2 regions of the Alteromonas sp. MTD1 genome follow, and region 2 is predicted to be linked to the other one. Evidence: predicted binding sites of a transcription regulator. Region 2 holds the regulator's gene; the other holds the start of a gene.

Region 1 (16,268 bases), on a different contig from region 2:
TTTCAATAGCAGGTGGCGTGTTCTGTGCATTCATTACGCCATCGTCAACATTGCCTTTTGATTGCTTTAGCGCTTGCGCAAGCCGAAGCCAACCCGTTTCGTAACTAGGTATGCTGCCTGCAAAGGCTGTTTCGCTAAACGGATGTAACGCGGCATGTTTTACATAATGAGGTAGCTCAACGTTATAGCCTAGCTCTAGCATTTCAAGAAACTCTGCCAGTACTAAGCTGGGCTGGCGCTCACTGTTATTAGTTACATCGTTACCTTGGTAGCTTAAGTATAGGCCTTCACGGCTCGACACTATTGCCTCGAGAAACAAGTAGCGGTCTTCCAATCGACGAGAGCGGTCGCCAAGACGTCGTTCAGGGCCTGCCATCAAATCGAGCCCCAAGGGTGTGGACTTACGTGGGAACTCGCTGTCATTCAGCCCTAAAATACACACTTTTTTAAACGGAATGCTGCGCATGGGAAGCATAGAGCAAACCGTTACTTGCCCCGTCATAAAGTGGTTACCGGCGTCAGGCGATGAAAATCTATTTAACAATAGCTCTCTCACTTGGCGAAGCGTTAGCTTATGGCTGTAATCGGCTTCTTCACAACGCGCAGATAGGTCCGCCGCGACTTTTGCTATTAAATCCCAACTTTGATCTTGCTCTCGGGTGGGCTTAAAACAGGCATCACGCAATGCTATTAAATCGCGTCCCCAATCACTTGGCGTTCTCGCTACGGTCAACGATGTCGAAAAGTCTCCCAGCAACTGAATTACATCTATCAGTTTTCCTAATGTCAGGGTACTTTGCCCCTCAACGTCTGGAATAGTAAGTAAATGATCTACTATCATTTCACTATCGGGCGCCAACATGCCCATTAGCAATCGGCGAATGCCCCACCACCAGCTGTAAGTATCGTCACACGCTTCATTTTCAGACACTATTGACTTATGGCCTGCGTTTAAGCCCCAATGTATGTGCGCTTGCTTTAGCCATACCGTCATTTGATCAATATCGTCTTGCGACACATCGAAGCGTTGCTGAACTGCATCTAACTGCAAGTAATCCATTACATCCGACACACCAAACCGACTATCAGGTAGCTGTAAAAGTGCCATAAACGCAGCAATAAGTGGCTCGGCATCCATAGGGCTTCTGTCGGCAATTGAGCATGGTAAACGCACGGGGCCGTTATCTTGCAGTGGCTTTGTGCCAACACGATGAAAAACAGTGTCTACAAAAGGAGCGTAGTTTTCGATGGCCGGACACATCACTAATATATCGGACGGTGTACGCGAAGGATCTTGAGATAACCAATGCAGAAGATGGTCGTGAAGTACTTGCACTTCGCGCAAAGCTGAATGCGCGCACATTACGGTTACACTGTCATCGTCAGGCTTTATAGCGCGGTTTGAAACGGGTTTAATAGCCTGAAGTACATCGTCGTGAATGTAGTCGAGTAAACTAAAACCGTGCTCGCTATTGGCGTCATTAATATCGGCACTGTTACGAACTGGGGTCTCACTGAATCGCGGTGCATCAAAAGCACTAATTTCAAACGTGTCTAACTCGGTAAGTAAATTAAACAATTCTCTGCCTTGCTTACCTAAATTACCCAACAAAGGGTTTGACTGATCTTGTTCCATCCACTTATCAAGGCCTTCTGTACGAAGCTGCCTGGCTTGCTCGGCGTTACTTTTTGCATCACCCCAATAGTTTACGCTGGGGTTGAGATGGAAAATGTGAATATCGATATGTGCTGCAAGGGCGTCAAAGAATGCAATGAGCTGAGGAGCCATAGTATTAATGGCAAATACAATGACACGCTGAGGCAAGTTATCTGGAACATTCCCCGCCTCAAGTGCTTCAAGGGTCATCTGGTGTAAACGCGCAGGGTGCAGTGGCTGGCTTTTAGTCAGTTCTCGCCATATTTTGCTCTGCCACACTTCCATGTCATCAAACACAACACGTTCGTTATTTTCCCATGCAAACAACCAATCGGGTCGGTACAGCAGATATTGCTCGTACACATCGGCCAATGCAGTAGCTAATTGTAACCTTTGAACACCTTGTTCTTGCTCGTTTCCCGCCGTTGCCCAGTACTTTGTTACTTGCTCGAACGCGGGCGTATCTATCAACGATTTATCTTGCAGCAAATTATCTATTCGCCACGTTAACACTTCCCGTCGATAAGGTGACTGTTTAGGTACGGTATCACTGCCTAACACAGTGCGCGCGGTATTCCACATAAAGCGCACTGGTAAAGGAAAGTCGATATTCATTGCCACACCCTGCTCGCGGGCAAGCTGCATGCTTATCCAATGCTGCATACCAGGGCTTTCAACCAAAATGGTCTCGGGTACAAAAATACCCGTAGGCTGTTGCTTTAGTAGCGTTGTAAGAAGAAAACTTAAGTGTTCAAGTTTGTTTGAGGGATAAAGCGCGAGCAATCTAAAAATCCTTTATGCAGCATGGCGTTAAATCGCAACCAAAGCTCACTAAAGCTTAGTTACGCCAGTTTTGTAAGGTAGATACAACAGTAGAATGAGTGTAACTCAAGAAAGTGGTAAGAGGGAAATAAAGCTATCTTTTGCCGGGACAAACACAATGCACATAATAGAATAGCGCCATGCGCTAAAAAAAACCCATACAGACCTCAGGACACGAAAAATCTGTATGGGTAAGGTTTACGGGCCATCCAGTAACAACGTGAAAAAGCGTTGCCTGGCACTTACTCACGTTAGCGTTACCACATAGCACTGTTAACACTTTTAGGTTTTGCAGGTTCAATGCCAATATTAAAATCAATACAAATCAGACACTTAAAAATTTAAATATAAAGTATAAATGACATCGTGCGTTAAGTGTGGTGCAAGCGCACCAAAAGCAAGCAAGCCATAATAATGATCGGCAACCTACATATTTTTTGGTTACGTGAACTCCCCTTTTAAATACAGACCGTCATTTTTGGGTTTGCTCAATTAAACGGTTTTGCTTCCCTATGCTATCCAGTACAATTTGTGCGTTATCGTTCATCATAATTCAGGAGCCTCAATGTTAAGTGCGCAACAGCTAGCAACCATGCTAAACCTACAAGATAAAATGAATAAAAAGGTAAACCCGGACTGGCTAAACGCAGGTTACGGATATTTGCGCGCCGCAATGGTAGAGTCGGTAGAAGCGATAGAGCACCATGGCTGGAAATGGTGGAAGGCACAACAAAAAGATTTGCCGCAGTTACAAATGGAGCTTGTTGATATATGGCATTTTGCGCTTAGCGCTTGCATTATTGACTATAAAGGCGATGTTGATGCGTCGGCGCAGAGTATTGCGGCAGAGCTTGCCAGTGGAAACACAACGGTGTCGTTCGACGGTAAAGACTACGACGCTTCTATGCAGTCCCTGCTTGATAACCTTGAGTTAATGACAGGTTTATGTGCAGCAAAACGCTTTAGCGTACCGCTTTTCATGTTTATTGTTACTCAGTGCGATATGTCGGCTGATGAGCTATACCGCCAGTACGTTGGCAAAAACGTGCTTAACTTCTTCCGTCAGGATAACGGCTATAAAGAAGGCAGCTATATTAAAATGTGGAATGGCCGCGAAGATAACGAACATTTGGTAGAAGTTATGGATGCGCTAGATTTAAGCAAGCCAGAATTTAGTGACTTGGTTTACGATGGCTTGAAAGCACGCTACCCAAAAGCTTAAGGGTGGAACGCTACACTGAAAGTTCAAGTAATTCAAAACACATAAAAAAGGCGCTTTAATAAGCGCCTTTTATGAATGGGGTGGTTGGTGCTTTTTAAGCATCAACCCAAACTAGCTTATCGCTGTAAGACCCTTGAATGATTTCTTCGAACCGCTCTTCTAGCACATGTCGCTTTACTTTAAGCGTTGGCGTAAGCAAGTCGTTTTCTATACTCCATTCATTTTTCATTATTACCACCCTGTCCATTACCTGATGGCTTTCTAACTTAGCATTAATGGCATCGAATGTTTTCTTCAGGCTTGCTTCAACACCTGCTTTGTCTTTCTTCTGCGCATCTTCACTAAGTACTAATAACGCAACTGGCTGCGGTAGGTTATTACCTGTAACACATACTTGCTCAACAATTGGGTTTTCCATGAACTTGGCTTCTATGGGCGATGGTGTAACGTATTTGCCTTTTGCGGTTTTGAAAATATCTTTCAAACGACCGGTAATCTTAACGTAGCCATCAGCATCAATAACGCCCTTATCACCAGTGCGAAGATAACCATCTTCGGTAAACACTTCTGCAGTTTTTTCAGGCTCTAGATAGTATTCCAGCATATTGCATGGAGATTTAACCTGAATCTCACCCTCTTCAGACGTGCGAATATCCACGCCGTCATATGGACGACCTATACAGCCGATTTTATCGTGTCTGAAAGGCACGCTTCCCGTTCCGTATGCGCTATTTTCGGTCATTCCCCACCCTTCAGAAATGTTGATACCGATTTTAGCAAACCACTCGATAACCGCTGGCGCCAAAGGTGCTGAACCGCTTGCCCACAAACGCGCATTATTAATGCCCAAGCCATTGCGAATTTTCTTCGCAACCACTTTGTTTAGGAATGGAATTTTAAGTAATACATCTAACTTTTTCTGTGGCATTTTTGCCAGCACGCCCATTTGGAACTTAGTCCACAAACGAGGCACAGAAATAAACAATGTTGGTTGGCAATGGGCAACATCTCTCTGGAATGTAGCGAGATCTTCAACAAAGTGTATTTTACCACCACTATAATAGCTCGAAAGTTCTACCAATACGCGTTCGGTAATATGCGCAAGTGGCAAGTAACTCATTGTTCTATCGTTTTTATTGATGCCAAGCTGATCAAGTGAGCGACGCGCTGCCCAGCATGCCGTGTTATAGCTATGCACAACACCTTTTGGCTGGCCTGTGCTACCAGAGGTATAGATGATCGTCATAACATCATCCATGTCTTGAACCGGCATGTCGCTAATTGGCTCAATATCTACAAATTCGTCCCATTGTTGCTTTGTCGCAATATTAGGATATGGTAACGCTACCGTTAGATACTCGCTAGGAATAGAGGCTACTTGCTCTGCCGTATTATCGAGTTTTCCGACAAAGAGTAGCTGTACGTCTGCGTGCTTTAGCACATATTGAACAGTATCTGGACCTGCAGTTGAAAAGATAGGAACCGAGATATGCCCAGCCATCATGATGCCAAGGTCAGTGATAAACCATTCAGCACAGTTCTTTGAGAAAATGCCTATGCGGCTTCCCTTCGGCAAGCCCATTTCACGTAAACGAGCAGCAACCCTGCGCGCTTGCTCTCCTACTTGTTTCCAAGTTAGATCGTGATATTCACCTTTAATAGGCTGAGTAAGAAATACCTCGTCTCCACGGGTTTGTTCCCAGTGGTATAACATAGTTAATGGCGATTTTATTACTTCCGTGCTGTTGGCGTCTGCTGTCATATCTAGCGGCATAGTTCACTCATTTGTTGTTATAATGTAGTTCATTTTTACAATGATTTCACAGACTTCTAATAATCCTTATTTTTAACAGAATAACAAGCTTTTTAAACAAGCGTTTACATTCTTATGCGACGAACGACGTGGGATAACGGGTAGAATTGAAATTTCTTATAGTCGATACTTTCGATTTATGATGGTCCTATCTCTTAATAGAACCATCTCTCTAAGCCTATGTTTATTGCGGATTTACCCACGATTTAAACAGCAGAGGTTTAACCTCGTTTGCTGTACAAGGCTTGGCATAAAAGTAGCCTTGGTGGAAATAACAGTCTTTTTTCAGTAACTCTTCAACCTGCTCCTTTGTTTCAACACCTTCAGCAACACAGCTCATGTTCAAGCTTGTGGCAAGCGTGATGGTGGTAGCCACAAGTGCTTCATTCGCATTACCCGGCGCCATTTCGTTAACAAAGCTCTTATCAATTTTAAGCACCGATAACGGATAACGCTTTAAGTAGCTCAACGATGAGTAACCTGTACCGAAGTCATCAAGTGCAAGCACAAAGCCCTCGTCAACAAAGCGCTGAATTTGACGTAACGCATTGTCGCTGTCATCCATCAATACGCCTTCGGTGATTTCAAAGCGGAACGCTTCTTTTGGCAAGTCATATTCATCGAGCAAAGCAAACACGCCATTCAAATCGAATTCGGTTTTAAAATGCAGCGCTGAAAGGTTTATCGACACAAAACCTGTAAAACCGTCTTTGTACCAGTTTGCTAAGTCTTCTGCCGAACGGCGCATGGCTTTGCGCGTTACTTCAATGATGTATTTTAGCTCTTCTAACACCGGGATGAACTGATCAGGATATAAAGGTTCACTTTCAAGCGTGCCACGAAGCAGCAATTCCACGCCAACCGTTTTGTTTGAACGGGCATCAATAATAGGCTGGTAGTGGTTATAGAAGGCATCTTCTGAGTACGCTTTCTTCACTTTATTTTCTAACTGTAAGCGGGTCTTCGCACGCTCATTCATGTCTTTTGTGAAATACGTAAAGCCGCTAAGTGCGTCTTTTTTCGCAGTGTACATCGCCACATCGGCTTGCTTAATAAGCTCAGCTGGCTCAGAGGCATCCTCTGGATAAAATGCCACACCGATACTGCAAGATACTCTTAACACTTCTTCAGCAAGGGATATCGGTGTTTCAACCGAGTCGATGATTTGACCTACAAATGAGCTTAAATCATCTTCATTGGTTACTTCCTCGATAACGATAACAAACTCATCGCCACCCAATCTTGCCACCGTGCCGGAATCGGCAACTAGATTTCTCATACGATTTGCCACAATACGCAGCAGTTTATCGCCATAGTCATGGCCTAATGAGTCATTGATTCCCTTAAACCTATCAAGGTCAACGAACATTACAGCAACCCTGTGATTGTGATGTCGTGCAAGCCCTATCGCATGTTCGAGTCTATCGAGCAGAAGCGTGCGATTAACCAACCCTGTTAAATTATCGTAGGTGGCTATTTTAAGTAATTTTCGCTCGGCATTTTTTTGCTCAGTAATATCTGAGATAACAATTAAGTAGTGCTCAGGCGCAGTACTTTCACCGCTTACAGCGGTTATGTCTATTAGTACGTCGTAACGTTTACCGTCAGCACCATCAATTACGGCTTCATCTTTGAAGAAATCGCCTCCCTGCATGTCAGGTAATTTACCTGAAAGCTGTCGGTTTAAATTTGGATAGCGTGTATATAGCTTTGCTAACTGCTTAGGAAGAGGTTCCCTTTTATTAAACCCAAATATTTGTTCAAACGCGGGATTTGCTGCAACCAAGCGCTTATCTTCATCGAAAATTAAAACCCAATCACGAGTTTGCCTGAATGCATCACTAAAAAGCGTTACCTGTTGTTGTGCACTTTGAAGTTGGTAAATTTGTCGCTGCCTTGAAAGTAAGTACGCCACAAACAGTGCCACCAATAAGGTAGCGTAAATACTATAGGCCAACGGCGAGCGAAGAGGAGCATAAGGCATAGACAAGGTAATTTCGGCGGGTAACACGGTAAAATCAAAGCTGCCAGGCGTTGGAGATACTGAAAATACATACTCACCGGGTTCAATATTTGCGAACGTAATTTTAGCGTCTTCAGTTAACCCTTCGGTAACAATGCGGTCGTTATCAAGCAGCTTATAATAATATTTCACTTTGCCAATGCCCGACATTGCGAGTGCCGAAAAATGAATGGTTAAACCATAGTCCTCATAATCCAAATCGAAATGGCTTTCATGCAGGTTTTTAATGGGCTGTGGCACTAACCTGTTGTCTACCGCGACTTGAGTGATGGCAGTTTGCTTACTGATAAGGCTGCGTGAAGACTCTAAGCTCTCTAACTGAGACGCGGAAAACACTACAGCGCCACTTGTAGAGCCATAGGCAAAGCGTCCATCATTTAGCTTAATAAAAGCACCTTGGTTAAATTCAGAAACACTTAATTCTCTACCGTAGATAAAGTTCTTTATCTGACCTGTGGACGGGTCGTACTTGTGCAACCCTTTGTGAGAACTGAACCAAATATTGCCCAACTCATCTTTTTGCAATCCATAAACAAGGTTCGAGAGAAGAATGTTGGTATCGTTTAAATTATAAAGCGGCTCAAACGTGTCGGCATCTACACCAATTAAGCCCACACTGTCATAAGCAAGCCACAACACTCCGATGTCATCTATTACCCAAGATGATATCGAGCGTCCCTGACCACGCTGTTGTTCTGAGAAGCGATAAACAATCTCATGCTCGAATGTTTTTGGATCGACTAACCACAAACCACCTTCAGTCGCAAAGAATAGGCGGTTTCCGTGATATTTTGACTCACCCAAAAAGCCTACAGAGAAATTGATATCGAAAATGCGAGGGTCTAGCGATAATGTACTTACCGAAGATGAAGCTATATCGTAAGCGTAAAAGTTTTCGTTACCGATGAAATATAAAATGCCATCACTTGAAAGCGTCGTACCTGCACTGTAAGCATCAAAAATAGTGTCTTCTGCACCACTTGTCACCGGCGGCCTTCTTGTTTCGCCAGTGACGGTATTAAACAACCTTATACCGTCATAGGTTTGAAGCAGCAATTCGCCTGTAGGCATGGGTATGATTCGTTCAATGGTACCTTCACCTACGTAGGTATTTTCGCCTTCCGCGTAAAGATATTTCTCAGATTCCCCTGTGGAGAAGTCGTAGTTATTAAGCCCGTTTGAGGTGCCCACCCACATTTTACCTGGTTCAGTTTCTGCAAAAGCCCACACAACCGGACTTGAAAGTGTTTGTTCTTTGCCGCTTCGCTGGTTCTGAATAGCGTAGATATCGGCACTTTTAACACCGAAATACAGCGCGCCCGCGTAAACAGAGCTTAACCACAAATTGTTAGTTTCGTCTTTTTCGATTGCCGTTATTTTTTTGTCTGAAACTTCAGTAAAACCGTTGTGAGGTTCAAGGATATGCTCACTCTTCCAGCCGGTCGCGGTATCGCTAAGCATGTACAAGCCCTTGTTCGTGCCTACCCAAAACGCATCGCTCTTAAACTGTTCCATCGTCCATACATTTCTATCGGCAATAGCTACCTTAAACTGACTTTGGGCGCTGTGTCTCACCTGCCCTACAAAGTCTTTCACAGTGGAAACATAAACGCCTTGCACAGTAGATATCCACACGCGCTCATCTTCATCATGCAAAAGGAACTTCGCATTAGCGTTGTCTAGGTTTTGTTCAATACCGTTTAAGTAATCAAGTTTTTCTAATCGCGTATTCGGCTCGTCTAACACCTTTGTGTAAACACCTGCAGTAGTTGCCATTACAAGAATATTTTCCACCACCATAGCAGCGCGAATGCTTTGGAAGTTCTTTATCGCTTCATCGGGCAATATGGCGAGAGTTTCAAGTGTTTTGGTTTTAACGTTGTAGCGCTGCACTTGCTCGGAGAGTGCAATAACAATATTGTCCTCATCTTGCCAATGAAAGTCTTGGGCATATTGCGTGAAGTCTTCGAAATTTTTATATGCTGTGGGTTCTAGTTGCACAACTTCTTGCGTTGCCAAATCTAGGTAAAAAACACCTTGCCCATAAACGCTAAACCATAGTGCATCACAGTCTTGTAACGACAGCTTATTGATGTACGCGTCTACAAGGGAATTATCAGGGCCGGTTACACGTCGCGTTCTAACACCATCCCAACGAACCAGGCCACCCTCGGTTGCTATCCATACGAAACCGGACGGATCTATTTCAATGTCAGTAACAATATCTTGCGGCAAACCATTCTTAGTAGAAAGAGACTGGAAAACAGGGTTGTTTAGCCTTGGCGAAGCGTCAGCGTGCACGCTAATAAAAAGAAGGAGCAGTGAAAGGAAACTAAAACATTTCATACCAAGAGGGTCGCTTTAATTCATTATTGTTGTTTTGCGTACAAGTGTACCAGATTGTTTTAAAGATGGGCAATGCAGAAGGCATTCTTATTTACATAACAGAACAACACCTAAATCATTGATTAATAATAGATAATTACCAAAAAATTCACTCAGGATAGTAAACTGATTAGCAACACTTAATCTTGCTGTACTGGCACACGACCTACGGGCACTACCTGGCGACGAATACTTGGCTGAGGAGCAATGCGATATAAGTCACCATTCTGACCTACATAGTGCTTACTTACTCCGCACGTTTTGGCAATATCTGCATGAGCCTGCAAATGCTCGTGCTCTCCATGTACAGGAATGGCGATTTGCGGCTTGACCCAGTGATACATTAATTTCAATTCTTCGGCACAAGGGTGGCCGCTTGCATGGATGGGCAGTGGGCTGTCTTCACTATGGATAACAGAAACGCCTTTCGCTTTTAAGGCGTCACTTAGCTTTTTAACGCTAACTTCATTACCTGGAATGACAATAGAAGAAAATAGTACGGTGTCGCCTTTATCTAATTGAAGATGGGGATGCGTATCTTTGGCAAAACGAGAAAGTGCCGTGTTGCGCTCCCCTTGGCTACCCGTTGCAATAGCAAGCACTTCATGTGGCGGTAAATATCCTAAATGGCTTGGGTCAGCTATGGGAAGATCATCTGGCCATATACCCTGCTGGCGAGCAATAGCATACATGTTCACTAGTGAGCGACCATAAAGACCTACATAACGATTAGTCTTTTGTGCCACCCGTGCTATTGAAATTAATCGTGCAACGTTACTGCCAAAGCATCCGACGACAACACGGCCTTTGAGGCCCTTTATCGTGCTGAGTAGGCCGTCATAACAGTTTCTTTCAGAAATCGAGAAACCCGCTTTAGGCGCGTTAGTAGAATCACCTACTAGCGCCATTATATTTTCTTCAGCTAACGCTTTGTATAGCGTTGCATTGAAAGGCTTGCCGGTTATTGGATTGGCGTCTATTTTCCAATCTGCCGTATGCAGCACCGTACCAGCGTCAGTGCTAATCTTAAGGGCAAACGGTTCTGGTAAAGAATGTGTTATCTCTAGCCAGGTAACAGAGAACGGGCCAATTTGTTTGGTGCTGCCGGCATCAACTTCGATAATAGGTATTTTATTAGCCAATTTACTTCGAGAGAGCTTACGCCTTAAGACTTCTGCAGTAAAAGGCGTTGTATAGATTGGCTTTTGCAGCCTCTGCCACAAATACGGAATAGCACCCACATGATCTTCATGCGCATGAGTAATAACTATTCCAGCAAGGGTTTCTTTTTGATTCGCAATAAAAGAGGGATCGGGTGCTACTACACGGTGGGTAACCCCCTTGGTAAGCGAATTGTCAGCTTTCTGTTGCTTGTAAGGCGGCATGAGAGGTTCATCGAAAGATACGCCGCAATCAACCATTAACCAGCTTCCATTATGGCCATAGAGATTAAGATTCATCCCTATCTCACCGGTTCCTCCTAGCGGAACAAACCACAAATCTTCCAAAGATGGTTGCAACAAACTGAACTTACCTCATAAATATTGTGCTTTTAATGCAGAAGTACACGTATCGTTGAACTATCACTGTTGCCTGAACACTCGAGCACCTTACGCCTTTTTGATATCTATGTTAAGGCGCCATTCGCTAACCGGATCACACTACAGCTGTTCCGCGAACTCTTCAGGCGTTATCACTTCCCCGTCTTCACCGGGTACAGGGCATACTATTACCATTAATTCATCTTGGGCCATGCCGGGCACCCATTTCGCAAGGAAGTCTTTCGTAGAAATTTCCATTGCCTCACAGTGTTCCCAATCTTCCGTAGCCCAAAGCAGAGCGAGCGATGCATCTGGCCATACAGGAACACCATCTTCTTCGTCCGTTGTTAACATGACACAGCCATGCTCATCTTTTAAAATAAAGAGCTTTTGTTCTGTCTTAATAGTTTCCAAGCTTGACGTCATGCGTTGAACAGCATTTTTTTCTAATAGTGGATGTAAATCCGACATAGGAATTTCTCACAATGCGTATTGAGTTGAAGTTTGATTAAGTAAGTGTAGCTGCTTACTGTAACCTTCGCGGTCTAATTATTTTGTGACACACTAGCAATGATTTCAGGCAAGCCTACCCGTCTAACCTGCTTCATGGTGTGAATGAACACTTTGAGCGAGACGTTATCTAGCGCCGCTATCTGTGTAATGGATACCGATGCAGATAATTGCTTTTCTACATCTGTAGGCAGCACCGCAATACCCCCTTCACTTTGCAAGTTATTTAATGCAAGTGTAAGCGAGTTGGTGCGAAGTTTTGCGTCTCGTAATTGAGGGAAAGACGTAAGTAGAACATCACGCGCTTTTGCGCCCCAATCTATGGCTACAAAGTCGGCGGCATCCAGCGAGTCTTTTTGAACGCCTACGCGATACAATGCTAGCTCACGTTCTAGCAACACTTCACTGTTAACTTCTTCCGATTTAAGTGGCTCGGTTGAAAACGCAATGTCTGTCACGCGCTCATGCAGTTGTCTTGATAAAGAGTCAAGCGTTAAGACCTCTGCTTTGACCGACCAATCCGGGTATGTGTTGTGTAAATGACTCAGCGTTTTGGGCAGAAGCATTTCACTAGCAAGCTGTGTAGCGCCACAAACAACATATTCAGAAGATTGTATTTGAAGCTCTTGTTTCGCCTCATTTAGCGTTGCACACAGCTGTTTTGCATACGGAAGTAGCTTTTCACCAGACTGCGTAAGCTGAATACTGTTTCGTTGCCTTATAAATAAGGTGGTATGGAAGTATTCTTCTAAAAGTTTGATGCGGGCACTAACGGCCGACTGGGTAAGGTACAGGTTCTCTGCGGCTTTACCAAAATGACGAGTTTTTGCCACCTCTATAAAGGTGGTAAGAAAGCGTATATCCATGCTTGATTTAACAACCGTTTTGCGTTGACGCTAAATTGACACAGATAATACGGCAAGTAAACACAAAAGCACAGAAGCGCACCGCGATAAACGGTACGCTTTAACAAAAATTCACCAACTCGCTGGTTTAATACGCTTCTTGATGCAACCTTCGTTGCTTTTCACGGCGCTGAATATCACGCTTTTGTTTGGTTTTCACGTCGTTATGACGCTTACCAGTGGACTTTTTAACGTGACCTTCGTCCTCTTCTACCGAGTCCCATTCATCACGCTGGTAACGATAGTCTTTGCTCATCTATTTCTCTTGGTTGTTTGGTTATAAACACCTTTTCATTATTGACCTAAGTAAAAAAATGAAAAACGAATTTTTATCATCGTAGCGACAAGAATTTTTGATGAATTAGTAAGCGCTCAGTTTATTGAATTTGATGAGCGGCTGAAAACAACAACGTTCATCTAACTAGGTTAAATCCAGCTTTTCACACAAAATCCAAAGCCATTAAAAACAACAACATAAGCTTCAAAAAATAAAAGCTGAGTGCGTCATAGAGATGTGATTAAACATAATTAGGCACTTGAAAACTAAGCGTAAAAATTTTTTATTGATATGAAAAAAATCTTTTGTTTTAAATTTCTTATAAATTGCCTTAAAAGTTCGCTGAACAAGACAATTATGTTGGGTACACCATGAAAAGTTTAGCTATTCGACTATCACCAAAGCCATTTATTGACCGTCAAAAATTTCCCTATGGATTTAGAAAATCGGGAGACTTCAGCATTACTGAAGCCAACCTTTTAACCCAGTTTGGTAAAACATTACTTGCACTAGAGAGTGGAGAGCTTGCGCCAGAAAGTGAAGACGAACAGCATTTTGTTGAGTTTGTTAATGGACAAGCTGACGCAGTTAACAATGTTGAAAAAGCGTGGGCAAAATACGTTCGCTTAGCACGAGGTAAAAAGCATTTTTACACGCTTCATAGCAGTGCGAGTAATCAGTCTGATTATGATGATGACTACACTGAAGAAACATTTGATGTGGCCTAAAACAGCGTTTTAAGCCCATGCAAAAATTATTAAAGCTCGCAAACTTGCGAGCTTTTTTGTTTAAAAAGAATGATCTGAATCAAGAACATGGTAGAACAAAATGAAGAAAGTTGAGGGAATGTCTACACTTAGCTAAGTGCATTTATTTTTCGGCTGGTACCGCATTGTAAAACAAGCGCATTCAAAGCCATGCAAAGGAGGCGAGACTATGTTTATTAGTGCAAACAAGCTCATGCATTACTCTATACACGCAACCGATGATAAAGTTGGCGGTATACGAGATATACTTTTTGACGACGAAACACATGTAGTAAGATATTTGGTAGCAGACACAAATACGTGGCTTCCACTCAGCCGAAAGGTTGTTATCTCCCCTATATCTGTCACTCAACTCGATTGCGAGGATGGTCACGTTAATATCAATATGACCGTTGATACACTAAAAAATAGCCCCTCTATCGACGAACATAAGCCAGTTTCGCGAGAGTATGAAGAAAACCTCTTTAAATATTTCGGATACGGCTATTACTGGATTGGCCCTGGTGCATGGGGCGAATTTGCGCACCCCAATGAGCTTGTTGAGTTACAGCGTGCGGAAGAAGACAATAACGCCAGAGAGAAAAAAGAAAATCACCTTCGAGCCTGCGATGAAGTTAGCGGCTATGAAGTAAGAACATCGAACGAAAATGTAGGCCACATCAGCGATTTCGTTATCGACAGCAACACTTGGAGTATCGAATTGCTTATTGTCGATACCAATAATTGGCTACCGGGAGGAAAGCACCTAGCACTATTACCTACCGACATCCAAGATATCGATTGGGCAGCACACAGCGTTAAAGTGGGAATGACTGATAGCGCATTGCTGGAGCGACCTGAAGTAGATACCGACAGGTTGTCTGAAACTGGATATGTAGAAAAGCTTCTATCTGAAATTTAATAACTGATGCTGCGTCAGCAAATTTATTTAATGAAAGGAAAAAATCCCAGCGAAGGCACAAATAGGTATCACACCCTAAGTTTGCCTTCGTTGGCTATTTAATTTTAATTGCAGAAAAATTCGTTCATTAACGCAATTAATCGCTGCACACGCTCATCGGATAATCGATAATAAATGGTCTGCCCTTCACGGCGAGTTGCCACCATTTTCGCCTCTCGTAATAACGCTAAATGTTGCGACATAACAGGCTGTGAAACATTACTCCCATCTAATAGTTCAGTTACCGACTTTTCTTCATCAAGCAATGAACACAGAATCATAAGACGTGTTTTATTTGCAAACTGCTTTAGAAATAACTCCGCTTCTACCGCGTATTGCACCCTATCTTCTGATTTCGTTACAGCATCTTCGGACATAAGCCCTCTCTCAAAGAAAAAATTCACGTTACAAATGTATCGCTCTATTATACTAAAGTATAACTAAATTCTGTAAATTGCCATTATTTGCGATGAGAGAAAGTTACTGTAGCCTTGCATGCCCTTGGTTACGCATATACATTAGATTAACTTTATTTCTTGGTGATTTTGATACTGGTGAAAGTATGCTCATCGATTTAACCACGCGCATAAACAACATTGCCTTCAATCTTCGCACTGTTACTGCTGCGCAAGCGCGCTCAGAATTAGATGGCAACAATGGCATTGTCATAGATGTCCGAGAAAACGAAGAGGTTGACAGCATGTCAGTAAGTGGTGCTGTTGTTATTCCTCGAGGGGTGCTTGAAATGAAAGTGCAAGCCCTTGTTAAAGATGCTGCTACGCCGCTATATTTGTTTTGTGCTTCAGGCATGCGTGCAAAGCTAGCCGCAGAACAATTGTTGCATATGGGTTATGAGAACGTTTCTGTTATCACTTGTTCTGTTCAAACCATTAAGGACGCCACGGCTCAATGACACTTGCGCGCAGCATGTGATATAACACTTTAAAATCGTATTAAGAAAAATTTCAATGCTTAAATCTACATTAGAGCAATGGCGCATGTTCAAAGCAGTGGTTGACGCTGGCGGGTTTAATCAAGCTGCAACAGAAGTACATAAAAGCCAATCGAGTGTGCATCATGCTGTTCAAAAGCTCGAAAATGCGATTGGCGTTGTTCTTTTTGAAAACGAGGGCCGCAAAGTAAAACTTTCGCCTCAAGGTGAACTTATGTATCGCAGAGCTTCGTTTCTTTTAAACGAAGCTGAAAAATTAGAGGCCGTAGCAAATAGCCTTCAGACCGGAACGGAAACCACCCTTAGAATTGCGGTAGATATTATTTTCCCGTCAGCATTGTTATATAACGTATTATCCAAAGTCTCAGCCGAATTCCCCTTACTACGAATAGAAATTGAAGAAACAGTACTTAGTGGTGCTAATGCACTGCTCAATAACGGTAAAGTAGACTTG
Region 2 (16,268 bases):
GTAGTCCATTCAATGAATAATGAGTGGCGTATAAAATGCGTAGCAATCCTGTGCGTTTCTCTATCATTTGTTGTTTTGCCTTTCCCATATTTGTGAAAACAAGTGCATACAAGTTTGAAATTACCTATTTTGAAAATAGTAACTTGCCGTTACAGCGATATGACGATTAAATTAATTTGTATGTTTTTGTGTGGGAATTGAAATGAAAAACTGCATTGTTCTGTTATTGGTATTCTTTGTGTTTTCCTGTGACGTTGAAACTTCGTCATCGAAAGGCTTCAGTTTGCCAACGGGCAACACTGAAAATGGCAAAGCGGTTTTTCATAAATATAGATGTACAGACTGTCACTATATTGAAGGTGAAAAACTAAACGCTACCAACAACTATCTAACGGTTAAACCCATTATGTTAGGAGGTACGGAAGGAAACGTAAAAACATATGGCGAGTTAGTAACGAGCATTATTAACCCCTCGCATAAAATAGCACCACGTTACCCCGCTAGCTTTACAAGTAACGAAGGTGTATCTCAGATGCGAGTTATAAACGACGAACTCACTGTTGCAGAACTTATCGACCTAGTAGCCTATTTGCAAGCGCAGTATAGGGTAGAACCCTACAGAACCAGCGATTATCGTCTTTATAAATTGAGAGCAAGAAACGAGAAGAGTTAATCATATCATGTTGTTTTATATATGATTAGCACTTTAATCTTCGTTGTTTTCACATATGCTAAAGGGTTATGTGTAACCAACGTTCGCGGTAAGTATGTTCAACAAATCGCTAATAACGCACCTTTTGGCGCTATTCTCTATGTCCAATATCGTCTGTAGCGTGCTAATCTTCTAACATAATCAATAGTCTGCCCTGTACTACTTTATTTTTCACCCGCGTAGTTAATAGGGCTCATGCAATAAAAGGTTTTACATGGAGTATGCATTTCTTCTTTTCGCATTTGTTTGTGGATTAACAGTAAAGATAATTGGCATCCCGCCCCTTGTTGGTTATTTGATAGCAGGGTTTCTGCTAAATCTTTTTGGCTACAAATTAACCGATGACCTTACTGAAATAGCAAACTTGGGTATCACCATTATGCTATTCACTATTGGTTTAAAACTAAATATAAGAGATTTGAGTAAACGTGAAGTTTGGGCTGGAAGCGTTTCACATACGCTTATTTGGGTAGGCGTTATTACATGTGCTGTTTATGGTGTTGCTGCTATAGCTTCACAATACGTTGAAGGTCTTACTTGGGAAACCGCTGCGCTTATCGCCTTTGCCTTAAGCTTCAGCAGCACAGTGTGTGTTGTAAAGGTGTTGGAAGAAAGTGGTGAAAGTAAAACTCGTCACGGTCGTCTAGCTATTGGCATACTGGTAATGCAAGACGTGTTCGCGGTAGTGTTTTTGGTCGCAGCTACTGGAAAATTGCCTTCAGTTTGGGCGTTGGGTCTGCTTGGGCTTGTTCCTGCTATGCCGCTTATCAGCAAGATGATTAACAAATCTGGGCATGGCGAACTTCTTCCTCTTACAGGGTTTATTTTAGCGCTTGGCGGGTATCACCTATTTGAGTTGGTAAATGTAAAGGGCGATTTAGGTGCACTAATTTTCGGAATGATGTTGGCACAACATGAAAAAGCTTCTGAACTTGCAAAGTCCCTTTTGAGTTTTAAAGACCTATTCCTTATTGGTTTTTTCTTAACAATAGGGCTGACCGCCCTTCCCAACTTCACAATGATATTACTCTCAGTCGTCTTCTGTATTTTTATTCCAATAAAGGCCGCGCTATTTTTTGGTCTTTTTACGTCGCTTCGACTTCGTGGCAGGACCGCTTATTTAAGCAGCCTTGTTTTATCTAACTATAGCGAGTTTGGTCTAATCGTTGGTGCGCTTGCCGTTTCACTGGGGTTACTCGCGGACTCTTGGTTAGTGGTAATTGCACTTTCAGTGTCTATCTCTTTTGTTATAACCAGTGTTTTATATAGAACGTCTCATGCGCAATATCATCGTTACAACGATATCATTAAACGTTATGAAAAATCGGTACGTCTAAAAGAAGATGTTTACCCTACTCTACAAAATGCGGAGTTTTTAGTGCTTGGGATGGGCCGTGTTGGTAGAGGTGCTTTTAACGCGCTTTCTAATTTAAGTGACGTTAACGTTTGGGGTATGGATGCCGATCGTACAAAAGTAAAAGAACTCGCGTCTGAAGGCTTTAACGTTATCTGCGGAGACGGAGAGGATGTAGATTTATGGGAAAACCTAGATATAGACAATGTGCAAATGGTATTACTGGCGCTACCATCTATCCAAGACTCGGTGAATATTACGCGTCAACTCAAAAACGCGGGTTATAAAGGCAAGGTTGCCGCAATTGCTCGTTATGAAGATGAGGTGTCTTATTTATATGAAAATCATGTAGATAAAGTGTTCAATTTCTTTACCGAAGCTGGTTTAGGTTTTGCTGAAGAGAGTCTAGCCTATGCGCAGTCTCAAGAATTACATCAACAGCAAGCATAAGAGAAATGCAGTTCTAAATGCGAACAATGGTTGAATTGAGATTCGTTATCGTTTGTAAATGTATGTTTTATAAAGAATTTTTGACTTTTTGCGTGAGTGGGGCTACACTTCGCTGAAATACTAGAAAAGGGTTTTCACTATGCAAGGTGACAAACAAGTAATTGCAAAGTTAAACGAAGTACTAACATGTGAACTTACTTCGATAAATCAATACTTTCTGCATGCTCGTATGTTTAAAAATTGGGGCTTCTCTGAGTTAAACGAGAAAAACTACAAGAAGTCAATTAAAGACATGAAGCAAGCTGATGATTTGATTGAGCGCATTTTATTTCTAGAAGGGTTACCTAACCTACAAGCACTAGGCAAGCTTTACATCGGTGAAGACACGGTAGAGATGCTCGCTTGCGATGCTCGATTTGAAAAAGAGCAGCTACCACTTCTTCGCGAAGCCATTGCATTGTGTGAAGAAAAACAAGACTACGTGTCGAGAGATTTACTTGAGAATATTCTTGAGTACGAAGAAGAGCACTTAGACTGGATAGAAACGCAAGAATATCAAATTGACGCGATGGGTATTGAGAACTACCTGCAAGCACAAGTTATGGGAGACGACTAATGAAAGGCAATCAAGCTATCATTAATGGGTTGAACGAGCTACTTTCATATGAACTAGCAGCAATGGATCAGTATTTTATCCATTCACAAATGTACCTCGATTGGGGTCTCAACAAACTCTATGAGCGTATTGACCATGAATTTGATGACGAGCGCGGTCATGCCACCAAGCTTATTGAGCGTATGCTGTTCTTAGAGGGTACGCCTGATATGACAAAGCGCACTGGCTTTAAAGTAGGCAAAGACGTGCCTGAAATGCTTGAAAGCGATTTACGCGTTGAGTATGAGGTTGATGCAAAACTTCGTGAAGTTATTGCGCTGTGCGAAACAGAAAAAGACTATGTTACTCGCGATATGCTAATTGTCTTGTTAGACGATACAGAGATGGACCACGCTCACTGGCTTGAGCAACAATTGGGTCTTATCAAGCGTTTAGGGTTACAAAATTACCTTCAATCGCAAATGTAATAGTAATGATGTTGAGAAAAGGACCAGCGCTTTAGCTGGTCTTTTTTTATGTGTAATTTGTGTGCCTAACGCTATCAATGCTTTATTGTTGGGTAACGAAATAAAGATAAGCAGGTGATTCCTCTGAAGCAATGTTTAGCCGTAGCTGCCAGCGCATAACAGGTTCACTGCAACTTCCTAGCATAAACCAACCTGACCATTTACCCTGCGGCCCCTGCTCGAGTAGCACTGGAATTTTTCCCATATACATATTAACACCCTCTATCCAGGCACTTTCCACTACATGATTTGGCGGAATTGAAAATGTGACAGTGACCGACTCTTCAGCAACGGGCTTGTCAGAAAAGTGAGCAATGGCTATGTCATTACCGATTAAGAATTCGCAAGTTTCATTGACAAACGTGCAGCTATTACCTATTCCATTACTTACATTTGTCTCGTCAAACGCAGTTTGCTGAAATTTATGTGCAAGAAAAACGCACACTGTTACAACCACAATTGCTAACAGTGGAAGCTGAGAATGTAAAAATTTTGATCGTTTACTGTTATGGTTAATTAGCATTTCTTAAATTTTATGTATTTCTTCATTGACGGAGATCAAGCTTAAGTAGTTTATGGTATCTTTTTGTAACTAAAAACTTTATCATCCGCGTACCAACTGGCTTGGAGACAATAATTATTACTCTTTCCGGGCTCGGTGTGAAGCGTAATCTCTTGCTGATACACGTCTCGACCGCACTATTTTGGCAGTTGGATACCATAGTTCATTTGAAGTGGAAGATTCATTAAAATGAGTGAAATAAGCCAAGCACAACCTAACTACAATTATAAAGTGGTTAGGCAATTTACCATCATGACCATAGTCTGGGGTATCATTGGTATGGGCCTAGGGGTATTTATTGCTGCGCAATTATTTGCACCTATGCTTAACTTTGACACACCATGGCTAACATTTTCACGTTTGCGTCCGTTGCACACTAATGCCGTAATTTTTGCCTTCGGCGGCTGTGCGCTATTTGCAACGTCGTACTACATCGTTCAGCGTACCTGCCAGGTAAGACTGTTCAGTGACAAACTTGCCGCGTTTACCTTCTGGGGCTGGCAGGCCGTTATTGTTTTAGCTGTAATCACCCTTCCAATGGGTTTAACAAGCTCTAAAGAATACGCTGAATTAGAGTGGCCAATTGATATTCTTTTGGCACTGGTCTGGATCGCTTATATCATCAATTTCTTCGGAACCCTCGTTATCCGTAAGGTTTCGCACATCTATGTTGCGAACTGGTTCTTGGGCGCGTTTATGCTTACCGTTGCAGTTCTGCACATTGGTAACAGCATGGCTATTCCGGTATCTTTCACTAAGTCGTATTCATTGTATGCAGGCGCCGTAGACGCCATGATGCAGTGGTGGTATGGCCACAATGCGGTAGGTTTCTTCTTAACTGCAGGCTTCTTAGGCATGATGTACTACTTTGTACCTAAGCAAGCTGGTCGCCCAGTTTACTCTTACAGACTGTCTATTGTTCACTTCTGGGCACTTATCTCTCTGTATATTTGGGCTGGTCCTCACCACCTTCACTACACTGCCCTACCTGACTGGACTCAGTCACTTGGTATGGTGATGTCTATTATCTTATTCGTTCCATCTTGGGGCGGTATGATTAACGGTATTATGACGCTATCAGGTGCGTGGCATAAGCTTCGTACAGACCCTGTATTGCGCTTCCTTATTGTTTCATTGTCTTTCTATGGTATGTCTACCTTTGAAGGTCCAATGATGGCAATTAAAACCGTTAACGCACTATCTCACTACACAGACTGGACCATCGGTCACGTTCACTCTGGTGCACTAGGTTGGGTTGCAATGGTATCAATCGGGTCGATTTACCACCTAATCCCAATTCTGTTCGGTCAGCCGGCTATGTACAGCACTAGATTGGTTAACGTGCACTTCTGGTTTGCAACCATTGGCGTTGTGCTTTACATCGTTGCAATGTGGATGTCTGGTGTACTTCAAGGTCTAATGTGGCGCGCAGTTAACGCTGACGGTACGCTTACTTACAGCTTTGTAGAGTCACTGGAAGCGTCTAAACCGTTCTACGTAGTTCGTTTCATTGGTGGTTGTTTCGTTGTGGCTGGTATGCTTGTAATGGCATACAACACATGGAAGACCGTTCGTGCCCCTAAAGGTAGTATCGCTGCAGAGCCAGCGACTCAGCCAGCGTAGTTAAGGAGCAGAATAATGAAAAATGCACACGAGTTAATTGAAAAAAATGTCGGCCTACTTACCGTTCTTATCCTAGTAGCGATAAGCTTCGGCGCCATGGTTCAAATTACGCCGTTGATGTTTCAACAGCAAACGATGGAACCTGTAACTGGCCTACGTCCATACACTGCACTTGAGCTGGAAGGTCGTGACATCTACATCCGTGAAGGTTGCGTTGGTTGTCACAGCCAAATGATCCGTCCATTCCGCGCAGAAACTGAGCGTTATGGTCACTACAGCGTTGCTGGCGAATCAGTATGGGAGCACCCTTTCCTATGGGGTTCTAAGCGTACTGGTCCTGACCTAGCACGTGTTGGTGGTCGTTACAGTGACGAGTGGCACCGTGTTCACCTGCTAAATCCTCGTAACGTAGTACCTGAGTCGAACATGCCAGGTTTCCCTTGGCTTGCGGAAAACACGCTTAACGGCGAGTTAACAGGCGAAAAAATGGAAGTATTCCGTGGATTCGGCGTTCCGTACACCGACGAAGATATCGCGGGCGCGAAAGCCGCAGTACAGGGTAAAACAGAAATGCAAGCCCTTATTGCTTACCTTCAATCTCTTGGCACACATTTGAAATAATATGGACCAAGGAATAGTAGGCAGCATTTTTACTGTCATCGTCTTTGTTAGCTTCATCGGTATTGTGTGGTGGGCGTTTAGCAGCCGTAACAAGAAAAAATTCGATGAAGCTGCAAACCTAGTGTTTGCAGACGAAGAAAAAGAAAAATCAAAAGAAGATTAGCAGGAGTCTTAAACTCATGAGTATGTTTTGGACAATTTGGATTTCAGTGATAACTCTAGGGTTAATCATTGGTTGCTACTTCCTTCTACGCTGGTGCCTTTCTAATAAGACAGGTGTAGCTGAAGGCGAGTCAATGGGACACGAGTTTGATGGTATCGAGGAACTGAATAACCAGCTTCCCCGTTGGTGGACAATCATGTTCTACATTACCATCGTTTGGGGCTTCTTATACCTAGCTCTGTATCCTGGTTTAGGTGCTTACGAAGGTTTATTAGGTTGGAGAAGTTCAAACCAGAATATTCAGTCGTTAGAAGAGTCTCTTCAAGCGCGTATTGAAGCGAAAGAGCAAGGTAAATTGGTTGAGTATGACCGCGAGCTAGACTTTGCGGCAGAAAAATTTGACCCAATTTTCGAAGCTTATGCGGCAGTACCTGTAGAAGAACTGGCAAAAGACCCGGAAGCAAATAAAGTAGGACAGCGTTTATTCCTACAAAATTGCTCTCAGTGTCACGGCTCTGATGCACGTGGTCAAAACGGCGGCTTCCCTAACCTTACCGACGACGATTGGTTGTACGGTGGCTCAGGCGCGAAAATTGTTGAAACCCTTCAACTTGGTCGTAAAGCAGCCATGCCTGCGTGGTTAGATGCGATGGGTGAAGACGGCATCGACGAAGTAGTAAACTACGTACTAAGCCTAAGCGGTCGCGATGTAGACCCTCAGCTTGCAAAAGCGGGTAAAGCGCGTTTTGCAGCTTGTGCAGCATGTCACGGTATGGACGGTAAAGGTAACCAAATGCTTGGTGCGCCTAACCTAACAGATAACATCTGGCTATACGGCGGCAGCCACAGAGCGGTTACAGAAACGCTAACATACGGCAGAAACGGCGTAATGCCATCATTTAAGAAGACCTTAGGTGATGACAAGATTCACGTTGTAGCAGCTTATGTATACAGCCTTTCAAATGATTAATGATCTAAATCATTAAAATGACGCGAAAGCCCCGTTACCACGGGGCTTTTTTTATGAGAAAATACAAGCCAGTAAGTATCGTGTGTTAACCCTACTCTAGTGTATTTATGCTAAATCTTGTGAATCAAGATTTGCCATAAAAACGTTAATGCAGTAACTACGAGATTTCATATACATGAACAGACCTTGGTATAAAGAATTCTGGCCCTGGTTTTTAATTGCCGTTCCAGTAGCCACCCTTATTATGGGCGGCGTGCTTTTAAATTTGGCCATCTCTACTGAAGACAGCCTTGTGATAGACGACTATTACAAAGAAGGTAAAGCAATCAACGCGAGTCTAGACAAGGAAGCTGTGGCTAAGCGCCTTAATATAACAACAGACTTAACAATCAACGATGGCAGTATTGCGCTTGAGTTTCATTCTGGTATTCCAAAAGAAGGCAATGCGGTAAAGCTTAATTTCTATCATGTTACATTGGAAGAACGCGATGTAAGCGTATTGCTTTCACGCGATGCCAACGGAATTTATCGTGGGTTTGTTGAGCAAAACCTAGATGGAAAGTGGCGCGTTTCTCTAACGCCTTTTGACGAAAACTGGAAAATTCAAAACACGTTGGTGTTACCACAACCTGGTGCTATAAAGTTCAACCCATAATGTCACATAAAGATTGCTACCACTGCGGCCTGCCTGTTGCTAACAGTGACATAGGTCAGTTTCAAACCGTTGTACTAGGCCAACAAAGAGACATGTGCTGTCCCGGTTGCCTAGCCGTGTCTGAGGCTATCGTAAACAACGGGCTTGAAGACTATTACCAATTCAGAACAGAGCCGGCCAAAAAGTCAGATGATGGCATTTTAACCAAACTCGATAAGCTAGCGTTGTTCGACGACCCTGCTCTACAAGAAGAGTTCGTTTTTGATGAGGGCAAACACAAGCAAATTCAGCTGACGCTTGAAGGAATTACTTGTGCAGCATGTGGTTGGCTTATTGAGAAGCAGCTGTCTAAGGTTGGTGGCATCAAACAGGTTGCGGTAAATGTTCAAGAACGTCGAGCGTTAATTACGTGGTCTGAGCTTGAAATAAAGCTCAGTCAAATTCTTTCAACCTTAAAACGCATTGGCTACGAAGGAAGCCCGTTTCAACCTGATGAGCATGAGGCTAGCTATAAACGAGAGCAGAAAACCTTTTTAAAAAAATTAGGTTTGGCTGGCATCATGACCATGCAGGTGATGATGTTAATGACTGGTCTGTACTTTGACTGGTTTGGTGCCATCGAGCTAGAAACTAAGCAATATTTCCATTGGGTAGCGTTAACACTCACCACGCCTGTAGTATTGTATTCTGGAAGCACCTTTTATTTAGGTGCTGTAAAAGCGATAAGCGCTAGAACGGTGAATATGGATGTGCCGGTAACCATAGCGGTATTCGGTACCTATTTGGCAGGCATACGCTCTACCCTTTTAGAGCGCGGTGACGTGTATTTTGAAACTATTTGCATGTTTATATTCCTGTTGCTTCTTAGTCGCTTTTTAGAACACAGAAGTAGACATAGAGCCGCACAAATATCAGCAAATATGATGCAGCATGTGCCGGTATCAGCAAGTAAACTGCTTACCGATGGTACAATTACCGATGTGCTAGCAAAGCGCTTAGTTGTTGGCGATGTAGTGTTAGTAAAGCCGGGCGAGACCATCCCCATTGACGGTCAGGTTTTAGAAGGTCGCGCATCGGTTGACGAGTCTATGCTAACGGGCGAGTTTAATCCTGTATCGAAGTCACAAAACAGCGTTGTATACGGCGGTACTGTTTGCCAAGACGGTAGTTTAACAATATCAGTAACCAAAACACTAAAGCATGCGCTGGTTAATGAAATAGTTCGCCTTCAATCGAGCGCAATGGCCAGTAAACCTAAAGCGGCACAGCTTGCCGATAACTTTTCTCGATATTTTGTCGTCGCCGTACTCGTAATCTCAGCTTGCACCTATGGATACTGGTCCTTGCAAGGCAGTACAGAGGCTTTTTGGATTACGATATCTGTGTTGGTGGCTACATGCCCTTGTGCTTTAGGCCTTGCCACTCCTTCCGCATTGACCTGTGCAATGGCTAAACTTAATCGACAAGGTATTTTACTTAAACGTGCAGACGCGTTAGAGCAGGTAACCAGCATAACGACTATTGCTCTTGATAAAACAGGTACATTAACGAAGGGCAAGTTCACACTGGCTCAAACCTGGTTTGCTGAAGGTGTGGATGCACAAACTATGTTGGCCCTTGCCAAAGCGTTAGAATCTCGTTCAGAACACCCTATAGCAAGTGCCTTTTTAAAGTCCACTTCACCTAAAACTAGTAGTGAAAAGAACGCCAAGCAAGCACCTGATGATCAAGCTGAAGCATTTACAGTTAGCCAATTTGAAGTAACCCCTGGCGGCGGAATTGCTGGGGTGATTAATGAAGCAAAATGTTTAATGGGTACGGCTTTATTTTGCGATGTAGCGCCGCAAAATGTGAACATCGATGCTAATGTGTTTTTAACGGTAAACGGTCAACTGTTGGCTGCTTTTGTAGTGAATGACAGCCTTCGTGAAGATACGCAAGAAACACTTAACGTACTGTCACAATCTCATGAGCTAGTCGTGTTAAGCGGTGACACACAAGACAATGTAAATACACTCACGCATTCGTTACCCATTACTAAATCACTTGGCGGGCTTACGCCTGACAAAAAATACAATGCGGTAGTCGAAATGCAGCGTCAGGGTAAAAAAGTGATGATGATGGGTGACGGTATTAACGACGCTCCTGTACTTGCCAGTGCAGATGTTGCTATAGCTGTTGGCAACGCAACCGATGTAGCAAAAACTGCCGCCGACGTTATTTTGCTGGGCGATCAACTTTTGTCTGTGCCTCAGCTTATTGAAACCGCACACAAAGTGAAACAAAAGATTCGACAAAACATCGGCTGGGCTGTTGGCTACAACGTATTAGTTCTGCCGTTTGCAGTTACTGGGCTTTTATCACCCTGGATGGCCGTTGTGGGTATGTCGTTAAGCAGTATTATTGTTGTAACCAATTCAACGCGGCTTTTAGGCAAATAGAATGAGCATAATTTACGTCCTTATCCCCATTGCTATCATTATCGTTGCGTTGGCAATTGTTATTTTTTTCTGGGCTGTAAAATCTAATCAATTTGAAGATTTAGATCGTCAAGGTTACAGTATTTTGTTTGATGACGACCTTCCACCTGAAGAGAAAAAACTCGCTGAGCAGCGAAAAGCCTTGCAGCGTAAAGAAGAAAAACAAAACATGGGTAGCGCAAACCAAGAAACAGTAAATAAAGAATCGAAGCGCTAAATATGGAAGGTATTAACTATCTATCTGCGTTTCTCATTGGTCTTGCCGGCGGTGTGCACTGCGTTGGAATGTGTGGCGGTATCGTAGCCGCGCTAAGAATGGTTTCCCCAAAAGATGCTAACCCACTTCCCTATACACTTGCCTATAACTTGGGGCGCATATTTAGCTATACCGTTGCAGGTGCGCTTACCGGTGCAATTGGTCACATGGCGTCTGAATTTATTCCTTTGGCAAATTATGTTCTTACGCTGTTAAGCGGTATTATGCTGTTGTTATTAGCGTGCTATCTAGGAAAGTGGTGGACTGTTTTAACCGCACTAGAATCGTTTGGTAAAGGTTTGTTTTCTAAGCTTCAACCTGTTTCTAAAAAGTTTCTTCCTTTTAAATCACCAATGCATGCCATTCCTTACGGTATTATTTGGGGCTGGCTACCTTGTGGCCTTGTTTATTCTACACTTACGTGGTCTTTAGCCGCAGGTAATGCGTTGCAAGGTGCGGCGTTAATGCTGTTTTTTGGGTTGGGTACCTTACCAACATTGTTGGCCGCCAGCGCGGGTAGCCAGCTTCTGCTACGTGGTTCTCAACATACTGTTACCCGACAAGTCATTGCGGTGTTAATGGCTTTATATTCAGTGCTTTTGATTTATCGGGCAATCCTTTAAAGCTTGCGGTATTATTGGCAAATAACCATAACTATTGTGAGGTCTTGTCATGAGCGCAGGAAGCCAGTTTTCAATTCACTGTCAGAACTGTAGTTTTAGCCATTTGTGTTTACCTGTGGCACTGAATAAAACTGAAATTGAATCTTTAGATGACATTATCGAGCGTAAAAAGCCCCTTCACAAAGGTGATATATTAATTAGTACGGGCGATACATTTCGCTCTTTATTTGCTGTGCGCACGGGTTCTTTTAAGTCTTTTCTAACCAATAACGAAGGCGAGGAACAGATCACCGGCTTCCATTTTCCAGGCGATATCATAGGCTTTGATGCGCTGCGAGAGAATAAACACCAAAGCTATACACAAGCGCTGGAAACGGCAATGGTATGTGAACTCCCCTACGAAACTCTTGATGAAATGTCGGTGCAATTCCCGAAACTAAGACATCAAATATTAAGCTTTATGAGTGCTGAAATTAAACAAGATCACGACATGATCATGCTACTTAATAAGCGTACAGCAGAAGAGCGTTTGTTGTATTTTATCTCTCATCTATCACAACGTTTCGAAGAGCGTGGTTTCTCACATCGTGAATTCCATCTAACGATGACACGAAACGAAATTGGAAATTATTTAGGGCTTACCATAGAAACAATTAGTCGTTTACTTAGTCGTTTTCAGAAAGAAGATATTATTAAGGTAGACGGCAGACTTATTACTATCAAGAACTTTGACCGCTTAAACGAGAAACTAGAGGCTTTAAACGGTCCCAGTATTGTGTGCAACGGCTAGGCCTGCACTATATAACTTGTGCACAAGCTCGCTACCCACTAACTTTTGAATTAGCAAAATATTGATCTAGTTCAACTTTCGTTTTCGAGTTTGTCGTTTACACTAAACATATATGGTTCGTTTTAACGGGACATCACATGATTGAGTGTAGACATATTTTAGCGATTGTTGATACTGAACGAGACAGCCAGCCTGCGTTAAGCCGGGCGTTTGAACTAGCCGCAAAGACAGGCGCTTCGGTTACTGCTATGTTAGTGGTGTACGACCTTTCTTACGACATGACCACAATGTTAAGCGGCGATGAGCGTGAGTCAATGCGCGACGCGGTTACCAATGAACAAGCTAAGTGGTTAAAGAACCACTTGAATGCTTTAGGGTTCCAAGAAGCCGATATCGTGGTGGAGTGGAATAATCGCGCGTACGAATCAATTATTTCCTATACGCTAAACGACAAAGTTGACCTTGTTGTAAAAGCCACAAAGCGACATGACGACTTGGTGTCTGTGTTGTTTACGCCAACTGATTGGCATTTAATGCGTAAGTGCCCCTGCCCTGTGTTATTAGTAAAAGACCACGACTGGCCAGAAAACGGCGAGATAATCGCTGCAGTTAACGTGGGTAGTGAAGACAACGAACACGCTGCCTTAAATGATAAAATTACACTTATCGCAAACGATTACGCCACGTTACTCAAAGGCAATGTGAATTTAGTTAATAGCTATCCAACCACTCCGCTTAATGTTGCAATTGAAGTGCCAGAGTTCGACCCTGAGAACTATCACAATGCGGTTAAGGATCACCACAACAAAGAGATGCAGGCACACGCGCTTAAATATGGTGTTCCCGATGAAAAATGTATCGTGAAAGAGGGACTCCCTGAAAAAGTGATACCGCAAGTTGCCAAAGACATTGATGCAGAGCTTGTAATAATTGGTACTGTGGGGCGCGTAGGCATATCTGCGGCATTAATAGGAAACACTGCGGAACACGTTATTGATGAACTCAATTGTGACGTTTTAGCTATAAAGCCAGATGGTTTTGTTTCACCACTAGCAAAATAAAAAAGTAAGTAGCGTTTTACCACGCTATGTCCATAAATTAACGTCAGCAAACATGGTTTCGAAAACACGCTTTATTGTATAATGGCGTTTTTAGAACGAAACAAGCAAGTTAATTATGAGTTTAGGCACAAACAGTGCTAGTGCTAACGATGCGGTATCAAACGCAGCACAAAGCAAGCAAAAGTATAATTTCAACAAACTTCAGAAGCGACTTCGCCGTAACGTGGGTAAAGCCATTGGCGATTTTGGCATGATTGAAAACAACGATAAAGTAATGGTGTGTTTATCTGGCGGTAAAGACAGCTACACCATGCTTGATATTTTACTTTTCCTTAAGAAAATTGCGCCTATTCATTTTGACATCGTAGCGGTAAACCTTGACCAAAAACAGCCAGGTTTTCCAGAGCACATATTGCCAGAATACCTTGATAGCATTGGTGTGGACTACAAAATTGTAGAAGAAGACACGTACTCTATAGTTAAAGACAAAATTCCAGAGGGAAAGACAACGTGCTCTTTGTGTTCAAGGCTGCGCCGAGGCATTTTATATCGAACTGCGAAGGAATTAGGCGCAACTAAAATTGCCCTAGGTCATCACAGAGACGACATGCTAGAAACCTTCTTTTTGAACATGTTCCATGGTGGCAAGCTTAAATCAATGCCGCCTAAACTTGTGAGTGACAATGGCGAGCACATTGTAATTCGTCCCCTTGCCTACTGCAGCGAAAAGGACATCGAGAAGTACTCTCAGGCCGTCGAGTTTCCAATTATTCCATGTAACTTATGTGGAAGTCAGGAAAACTTGCAGCGTCAGAATATAAAAGCGATGCTACAAGATTGGAATCGACGCTTTCCTGGGAGAATTGAGTCAATGTTTAGAGCGCTTCAAAACGTAGCGCCCTCGCACTTAATCGACAGTAATCTTCATGACTTCAAATCAATTACTACTCAGGATGGCCCTGTAGAAGATGGCGACATTGGGTTTGATGAACCGTCTTTTACTGATATCAATAATGCCGAAATGGTTGATACCGATAACTCCATTGAAGTCGTCAACATCATGGAAACCAAATAGATGAAAATAGGACTTGCGTTAGGCGCAGGCGCAGCGCGCGGTTGGACCCACATAGGTATAATTGAAGCACTCGAAAAACTTGGCGTACGCATCGACGTTGTAGCCGGTTGTTCAATTGGTGCGTACGTAGGTGCTGCTTACGCAAGTGGTAGGCTTGAAGAGTTAAAAGAATGGGCGTGTTCACTAAGCGATTGGCAGGTACTTGCACTCATGGGTGTAGGCCTGCGTCGTGGTGGTATTGCTAGCGGCCAGAAAGTGTTTGATAAGCTTGCAGCAGATTTTTGTGTAGAGACTTATGAAGCAATGCAAAAGCCGTTTGCGTCTGTTGCTACAGACCTATACACCGGCCGAGAAGTTGTTTTCAACTCCGGCCCCATAGGCGACACTATTCAGGCATCCTGTGCTATTCCGGCGTTATTTAGCCCTGTAGCACATGGTGATAGATGGCTTGTGGACGGTGCAGTAGTTAACCCTGTACCTGTAAATTTATGTCGACAATTAGGCGCAGACTTTGTTATTGCCGTTAACTTAAACGCTGATTTTAGGCCCATGCGCTTAGAAAAACTACGCAACGATCATGAAGAAAATCAACGAAAAACGGAAGACTTCTTTACTAAAAGTCAAAACGTACTACGTCAATGGTTTTCCCCCGATTCGAAAGACGATAAGAATGAAGTCGATGACGATCAAAAACTTATCGAAAACGAAGTGGAAGGTGTAGAAAAAACAGAGGGCTCTGTGGCGTCTGATGTAATTGAAAAAATTGAAGAAGAAGTAAAAGAAGTGCCAGCAAAAGCCAGTAAGCGCAATCCACCTGGGATCATGAGCGTTATGAGTTCTTCGTTAGAAATATTGCAGGCACGAGTTACTCGCTCACGTTTGGCCGGTGACCCACCTGATATCCTTATCGAGCCCCAGCTTACTGATGTTGGAATAATGGAGTTTCATAGGGCTCAGGAGCTCTGCGCAAAAGGTGAAGAAACTATTTCACGATTGGCAGAGCAAATACGCTATCAGTTATCAACTTGATGCCATAGCCGTAATGCGAAGCGGCGCACGGGGTAATGTTAAACCCTTCGCTTCGCTTATCCACTGCTGCTCTAGCTGAAGTACACCATTATTTATTTGTACGCCCTGTGGCGTAATGAAATCTAAGTTTTTGTCGTCGAATTGAATCATTAGGCCTTTAACAGACGGCATAAGGAACGACAGGAAGCTACCCATTTCATTAAAGAACGCTGCGTATTGTTCATACAGAAAAGTTAGCTCTTCCTGTGAATAGTATTGCTTTAGATACTCGGCCTTCGTTTCAAGCTGGACTGACATATCACATACATTCGCCGCTTCTTTCAAATCTATTCGAACAAGTGCATTGGCTAGCTTAAGGGCTTTTTCAGTGGGCACGGTAAAACGCCCTTCATTGCTTACCTCTAGAGGTAACGTTTGTTTATCAGTCACTATTTCAGCGTTGTTTATACCACATAGACGCCCTTCTCCAACCCTTACAAAACCAAATGCAAATTGAAGCGCTTGTGTATCCTCGTTATCTAACTTTTTAACATGGCTATAGAAACGGCTGTACTCTACGTCGATAGTTTCAGCATGTGCGGTTAAGCTGGTTAGGCCAGTCAGCGATGACACTAGTAATAAAGCTGCACGTATCATTCGGTTAAAAACTCCTCGTTAAATCGAATCATGGTTTGAAGCTCTTCCACATAAGCGGCTCCTCGCTCTGAATAATTCATTAGCCC

The links. Region 2 encodes FNR, which switches genes on or off when oxygen is low (the NO sensors DNR and NnrR bind a similar motif). Its sites were predicted from a motif close to TTGATCTAGATCAA; they were not measured.
Region 1: ACGHAV_RS13140 (PRC-barrel domain-containing protein) is a predicted target of FNR. The motif match lies at 13,953-13,966, and genes of this name have one in related genera.

Annotation. Positions count from the first base shown of each region.
Region 1 is NZ_BTGG01000009.1:51,403-67,670, forward strand. Features, by position in the region: gene recC (exodeoxyribonuclease V subunit gamma) at 1-2,440, opposite strand, end outside; gene ACGHAV_RS13100 (dUTP diphosphatase) at 3,045-3,701, shown strand; gene ACGHAV_RS13105 (AMP-binding protein) at 3,796-5,475, opposite strand; gene ACGHAV_RS13110 (EAL domain-containing protein) at 5,699-9,883, opposite strand; gene ACGHAV_RS13115 (ribonuclease J) at 10,063-11,445, opposite strand; gene ACGHAV_RS13120 (DUF2750 domain-containing protein) at 11,584-11,934, opposite strand; gene ACGHAV_RS13125 (LysR family transcriptional regulator) at 12,009-12,839, opposite strand; gene ACGHAV_RS13130 (hypothetical protein) at 12,967-13,134, opposite strand; gene maoP (DUF413 domain-containing protein) at 13,527-13,883, shown strand; gene ACGHAV_RS13140 (PRC-barrel domain-containing protein) at 14,092-14,823, shown strand; gene ACGHAV_RS13145 (ArsR/SmtB family transcription factor) at 14,928-15,239, opposite strand; gene ACGHAV_RS13150 (rhodanese-like domain-containing protein) at 15,425-15,775, shown strand; gene ACGHAV_RS13155 (LysR family transcriptional regulator) at 15,831-16,268, shown strand, end outside.
Region 2 is NZ_BTGG01000001.1:357,097-373,364, reverse strand. Features, by position in the region: gene ACGHAV_RS01670 (diacylglycerol kinase) at 1-67, opposite strand, end outside; gene ACGHAV_RS01665 (c-type cytochrome) at 203-673, shown strand; gene ACGHAV_RS01660 (cation:proton antiporter) at 927-2,516, shown strand; gene bfr (bacterioferritin) at 2,656-3,132, shown strand; gene bfr (bacterioferritin) at 3,132-3,599, shown strand; gene ACGHAV_RS01645 (hypothetical protein) at 3,682-4,083, opposite strand; gene ccoN (cytochrome-c oxidase, cbb3-type subunit I) at 4,390-5,823, shown strand; gene ccoO (cytochrome-c oxidase, cbb3-type subunit II) at 5,839-6,444, shown strand; gene ACGHAV_RS01630 (cbb3-type cytochrome c oxidase subunit 3) at 6,446-6,607, shown strand; gene ccoP (cytochrome-c oxidase, cbb3-type subunit III) at 6,624-7,577, shown strand; gene ACGHAV_RS01620 (FixH family protein) at 7,753-8,232, shown strand; gene ACGHAV_RS01615 (heavy metal translocating P-type ATPase) at 8,232-10,673, shown strand; gene ccoS (cbb3-type cytochrome oxidase assembly protein CcoS) at 10,675-10,929, shown strand; gene ACGHAV_RS01605 (sulfite exporter TauE/SafE family protein) at 10,932-11,591, shown strand; gene fnr (fumarate/nitrate reduction transcriptional regulator Fnr) at 11,641-12,381, shown strand; gene uspE (universal stress protein UspE) at 12,519-13,442, shown strand; gene ttcA (tRNA 2-thiocytidine(32) synthetase TtcA) at 13,558-14,517, shown strand; gene ACGHAV_RS01585 (patatin-like phospholipase family protein) at 14,518-15,546, shown strand; gene ACGHAV_RS01580 (DUF2987 domain-containing protein) at 15,538-16,182, opposite strand; gene ACGHAV_RS01575 (glucosaminidase domain-containing protein) at 16,179-16,268, opposite strand, start outside.